DNA from 2 places in the Pontibacillus sp. ALD_SL1 genome. Region 1 is predicted to be linked to the other one. Evidence: riboswitches for the same ligand, from Rfam matches in the RefSeq annotation. Region 1 holds a riboswitch; the other holds the start of a gene.
What was found. A riboswitch is a leader RNA that binds a small molecule or an ion and turns the genes downstream of it on or off. The one in region 1 is predicted to bind thiamine pyrophosphate.
Positions count from the first base shown of each region.

Region 2: linked by a shared signal. The riboswitch ahead of tenA (thiaminase II) and the one ahead of thiT (energy-coupled thiamine transporter ThiT) in region 1 are both predicted to bind thiamine pyrophosphate.

Region 1 covers NZ_CP062974.1:1,403,230-1,406,392, reverse strand. Annotated here, with positions in the region: gene IMZ31_RS07080 (methanogen output domain 1-containing protein) at 1-633, opposite strand, end outside; gene thiT (energy-coupled thiamine transporter ThiT) at 930-1,520, opposite strand; TPP riboswitch at 1,608-1,708, opposite strand; gene IMZ31_RS07070 (S8 family peptidase) at 2,110-3,163, shown strand, end outside.
Region 2 covers NZ_CP062974.1:1,301,543-1,304,705, forward strand. Annotated here, with positions in the region: gene thiD (bifunctional hydroxymethylpyrimidine kinase/phosphomethylpyrimidine kinase) at 1-526, opposite strand, end outside; gene tenA (thiaminase II) at 519-1,217, opposite strand; TPP riboswitch at 1,393-1,499, opposite strand; gene ilvA (threonine ammonia-lyase) at 2,349-3,163, opposite strand, start outside.

The sequences.
Region 1 (3,163 bases):
TCTTTCTTGCATGCGAACTTGCGAACGAAGATCTTCGATTTCTGAAACGAGGTCTGCAATCATCTCGTCGCTCTTACGTAACTCTTCTCCCAACATTTTAATCGTTTCCTCTTCCCACTGGAACGGATCTCCATTTTCTGGAGTGACGGGTAAATTATAATACTCCTCTCCTCCGTGCTCTTCGTTCTGATTCAAGTGAACTACGACACGGCAGTGATCGTCTCCAACAGCAATCCGTTTATCGAGTTTGACTTTTGAGTATCCAAAATGCCTTGAAGCGATTCCTCCGATAACACTAGATGTCATCTGACACAAGTGAGGAGCATCCTTCACCATATCCCCAAATGGACATTGAGTTCCTTTAACAACGATTCTTTCAGGTGTTACTTCTTCTATTTCAAATTGTCCACCGATATCATTCTTAATGGCAAGAATTACATTGACATATTGATCGACAGACCATGTAGATTTAGCATCTACATAATGGCCTTCCATCCATTCTCCTGTCCGTATTCCTAGTTGTTTTATATATTCTTCGGCACGATCACCTATTGCTTTTTCATGTAATGTTGCGTACTGAGTAAGAAGTTTAGAGAGAAATGTTTGCGCCGTTAGTGTTTGGTTTTGACTCATTTGTTAATTTCCCCCTTTTAAGATATATTCCACATACACCTTTACCCTTTTTATGAATTTATGAACCTTTTTCCAAGAATTATTTATAAACTTTTCTTTAAATCTACTTTCATCTATTTTCAAATAAGATTCTTCTTAATTTCCCTAAACTAATGACGCTCGTAAACGAAGCCCTTTCAAGGCTAGTTCTTCCTCAATCAAACCACTTTCAAACTCTATATTGAAACAAAAAACGTGCCGCAGGTGGGATTCTCCCCTGCGACACGTAATGAACTAACAGTTATATTTTATAATATTTAGGCAGATTTAATGGATTGGGATCCGCCGAAATGTAGTAACTTCGGCTGTTTGTATAAGATAATATTTAATATCACAGCGCTGATAATGAAAGATGGGAGCATATAGCCGATGTTATAGGTTAAGGAATAAATCCAAGCAGGTGTACCTTTTGGTGCGAATGAAGAGAAGAATACTATCCCACCTACAAAGTGGCTCATGAATCGAAGGCCACTACCAATAAGCGTTCCCAAAATGATGTAAATCGTAAACGCTTTTGCATGCCCCTCACGAACAGCTTTTAGAGCTGGTTTTGAGAACAAACCTGCCACTCCTACAACAGCATATGCAAGAGGATAGTCCATTACATACTGCACAGGATGAACGATAAAGGGATTAATCAAGGAGTTAAATACACCTACTAAGAGACCTGTCATTAAGCCTCCTTTTAGCCCCCAACGGTAAGCCATAAAGAAAATCGGCACCATAGAAAAAGCGATGGATCCCCCTTGTACCCATAACGGAATCGTTAAAAAGGGTAAACTAAGAACCGCACCTAATGCAGCAAACATGGCAATCTCAACTAAAAATAAAATCGGACTACGTTTCATCTTAAATCTCCTCCCTAAAGATAAATTTACACACAAAAAAAGCAATGCAAGGGAGAGCTTTAAGATGGATAGTCCTTTTGCATTGCGCCATCACTAAAGCCACATCCCTACGCTAGTACTAACTAACAGGTTCAGAGGGTCAGAACAATTTGTTCAATCTCAGCCATAAGGCTCCCCTTGTGGTCTTCTTACTTATGCTTTTTTCGTTAATCCCATTATAGGTGAATAAATCACCGTACTCAAGTCATCTACCAAAAGTTCTTCTACTTTATCCAATATTTTCTTTTTATATATGGTATACTAAGAAATGGATAGCCTATCATTTATTCATTTTTTTCTCAAACTGCTACTACAAACATCCGTTCTATACTCCTTTTTCCCTTCCACTTGCGAAACCCCCCCTAAATCTACTTATAACCATGTGTCTTTTTACCTAATTTTCGAGAAAACTTCTTATTTTCCTCGTATTCTCTTGATCTATCACACTCATATGTCTCAAAGATTTTTACTATGGCTTCGTATTACAATAGAATCAACTACTTAAGGAGGGATTCTATTGAAACGTTTTTAAATCGTTATACTTAGTTTCATGTTCATCTTATCTTTATCTATTGGGCCGATCGCAACTTCGGCACAACCATCAGAGAAACCTCAGGATTACTTAATAGGTTTTAAGACAGGGGTAGATAAGCAAGAAGCATCTAACATTAAACAGTTAGGCGGAAAAGTTAAGCACCAATTCAAGTACATGAATGTCGTACAGGCTAAACTTCCTTCTAAAGCTGTAGAGGCCCTTCAAAAGAATCCAAATGTTACTTATATTGAAGAAGATGCAAGTGTACAAGCTTACGGTCAAACAACTCCATGGGGCATTCCAGCCATTAACGCTGATGATGTTCAAGCAAGTGGCAATTCTGGAAGCGGTATTAAAGTAGCTGTTTTAGACAGCGGCATAAGCGCTAGTCATGAAGATTTACAAGTTGCAGGTGGTGCAAGCTTCGTAGATAGTGAGCCTGATCCATTCAATGATGGAAATGGCCACGGTACCCACGTAGCTGGAACGATTGCTGGTGTTAACAATACTCTTGGAGTACTTGGTGTAGCTCCATCAGCTGAGCTTTACGCTGTTAAGGTATTAAGCAGTAGCGGTAGCGGTTCTTATAGTGGGATCGCAAAAGGTGTAGAGTGGGCAATTGACAATAATATTGATGTTGTCAATATGAGTTTAGGCGGAAGCCGCGGCTCGACTACACTACAACAAGCAATGGATAACGCTTATCAGCAAGGTGTTTTGTTAATTGCTGCAGCTGGTAACGAAGGATCAAAAGGCAAAAAGAACACAATTGGCTATCCTGCCAAATACACATCCGTTGTTGCTGTTGGTGCTGTAGATGAAGGCCTAAACCGTGCTTCATTCTCTTCAGTTGGAGAGGAATTAGAAGTAATGGCTCCAGGTGCAGATATTCTTAGCACACTTCCAGGTAACACATACGGCTCTTATAACGGAACGTCTATGGCGTCTCCTCACGTAGCCGGAGCTGCAGCACTCATCTTAGCAGAGGACAGTTCTCTCACAAATCAAGAAGTGCGCAGCTTATTAAATAGCACGACAACGCCTCTAGGCGATGCTTTCTACTACGGTA
Region 2 (3,163 bases), 100 kb from region 1:
TAATGACAACAGAAGAAGAACCAAAATCGTGTACAATCTTTTTGGCGGCTTCGTATCGATCTTCTTCTGACTCCAAGCTTCTACCTGTTAACGCCGATGCTTCCGGAATGTTTGGTGTGACAATCGTTGCAAGAGGGATGAGCTCATCGCGCATGGCTTGCAGTGCTTTATGATCAACGAGAGCATCACCGCTTTGGGCAATCATGACAGGGTCCACGCAAAGAGGTAACGTAAGAGGACGCAGGTGCTCTGCAATGGTTTCAATCATTTCAGAATTTGCAATCATTCCTGTTTTGACCGCGTGAACAGGCATATCGCTCGTAACGGATTCAAGCTGCTCTTTTATAAAACTAGCTTCTAAATGGCGAATTCCCTTCACACCTAACGTGTTTTGAGCAACAACAGAAGTGATGACAGACATGCCGTACACGTCTAATTCTTGAAAGGTTTTAAGATCTGCCTGGATACCTGCGCCACCACTAGGGTCCGTGCCCGCAATTGAAAGAGCGCCTTTCACGTTACGCATGATTCGTCACCTCTTTGAGAGCGGAAGTTGGCCATGTTTCCAAGCGGTACGCCATTTCCCAGAATGCCCACTCTAACTGACAGCTCTTTATAAAAGCATCTTTCATGGCTTTCTTTTCCCGGGGTGAAGCAGTCTCTGCCCAGGTGTCTAGTTTTGTGCGAAGTTGATTCGTTGTAGACCTTATTTCATCGTTCACATAAAAGGTGATCCACTCATAGAAAGGGTGGTCAGGTGTTGGCTGCACGTGCTCCATTAAATAGTCCCCAATTTCAAGGTACGTCCAAGGGCATGGAAGGAGTACGGCCAAGATTTGCCCTAGTGTCCCTTCGTAGGCATGGGTCTTCATATGTTTAATATAGTGATCAGCCGTAGGGGGAAGGGGGTATCCTTGTAAATCCTCATACGGGGTATTGATATAAGTACATAGATTGTGATGGGGATGAATTTCACTGTGAAGAACAAATTCGATATTTTCTTTGAAGAAGGAGATATCCTCCCGATCGCTACATTTGGAGATCGCGATTCCATACACATTCATGAATGCATGAAGGTACTCAGCATCGGCTTTCACGTAATGGGCTATGGCTTCTTTCGGAAGGTCGCCTTCTCCAATCCCTTTCACGAAAGGGTGGTTGAAAATTGCTTGAAAAATCGGCTTTGCATCGTGACGAAGTTGTTCAGTAAATGACATAGTAGTTGCCTCCTGGTTTTATTTATAGGAAGTGAACCAGGTAGTGAGGAGGGAGGGGGTTGGGGGTTATGAACATAAAAAAACCGCTCCTAGAACTGGAGCGGTTTTGGGATTATAAAGTAATAGATTGAGAGATCATATGATAAAATACGCCCTCTAATCGTAGGTATAACAAATCCAACCGACTCCACTTCCCTTCGCTGGTACTAACCAGATCAGGTTCAAAGGGACCAAGGATTTCTCCTTATCTCAGCCATTAAATGGGCGCCCCTAGTGGACTTCCTATATTGTACGGTTACCGTAACACAGGTTTCCTGGATTTGTCTACACTGGAAAGGGTCCGTTACTCTAAAGGGGTTTGGGCTCGATGGGGGACAACTCGCTTTCCTGCGGCCCCACAAGATGTGGGGTCGTTCGACGTAGTCACAGGACGTGACGTTTTTAGTCGAACTTCCTCTTTCTTTTTTGCCTCCTCGTTCGCTGTCGCTCATGTTTGCTGTGCCTTATGCACAACTATTTATGGGCACGTCTGTCGGTGCTTTAGCGTTTTTACCGCCGTTTTTCGTAAGTAGTGTGTCGGGTGCATTTCTTGGGTGGTTTGTGTTGTCGAGAGTGGGAGATAGGTTGTATGTTCGTAGAGTTTGAGGTTTGGTGTGTGTTGTAACTAGATGCAGAGGGACTTTAGTAAAACTATGCTTATCTCTGACGTTTTAGAGTAGGTCAGGGTTCAAAAGGTAAGAGAGAGGCGTGATCTATGACCTTTTTATTGCTTAAAACGGTGGAAAGGTAACAGAACTACAGTATCTATGACCTTTTGTAGGATTATTACTTCCAAAAGGTAACAGATAACGTGAATCAGTGACGTTTTATGGTGGGGAGCTTTAGAAAAGGTAAAAGATCAATTTTAGGATACCCATAAAGTAACAGAAAAAGCCCAGACCATATAGGACTGGGCTTCTCATTAACTTGTTTGCATCTAGCTGCAGCGCCCAGCAACTAGTAGACTTCCCTCACCTCCGGTCGATCAGTCAACATCGATTCGCTTGTCGCTCATCGTGTTTCCTTGATCTCGCGGTGGCTCAGTCCAGTCTATACGTTGCTAACCGGGCGCTTCCGCTTTTGTTATAGCTTTCAAGAAGCTACAAAGGAAGGGCTTTTTTGAACGGCTGAGACAGAGGTAGGTTCTTCCTGCTGGCTCATGTTTTGAATCATAGGTAATCGCGCAAGGTCCATGTTGCCCCCGCTTACGATAATACCCGTATAATTCGATTGGATGTTGGAACCGTGTTCGAGAACAGCTGCAAGTGCTGAGGCTCCGGCTCCTTCGACAAGTGACTTGTTTCGCTCAAGCATCGTAACGATGGCTTTTGCGATGTGTGTTTCTGACACGGTTACGATCTCATCGACATACTGCTTGATGAGTGGGAACGTGTTTTGACCAGGTTTCTTCACGGCGATTCCATCTGCAATGGTGGAAACATTCTTTAAGGTGGAAGGTCCTTGTTTGTAATACTGATTGTACATGGCACTCGCTCCTGCAGACTGCACGCCGATGATTTTGATAGACGGCTTAACAGATTTTGCTGCAACGGCGACACCACTAATCAGTCCGCCTCCTCCGATTGGAACGACTAGCGTATCAAGGGATGGATTTTGTTCAAGCATTTCAAGAGCAATCGTACCTTGACCGGCCATCACGTCATAATCATCGAATGGATGAATAAAGACGCTGTCGTTTCGGCGCTGATCAGCACAAGCTGCTTCATAGGATTCTTGGAAAGATTCACCGGTCAGCACGATTTCAGCTCCATAGCTTTCTGTTGCCTTGACTTTAGCCTCTGGTGTATGCTCAGGCATAAAGATTTTCGCCTTGATTCCTCTTTTGGAAGCGGCCAAGGCGACACCTTGTGCGTGATTTCCTGCAGATGCAGCGATGACTCCTCTTT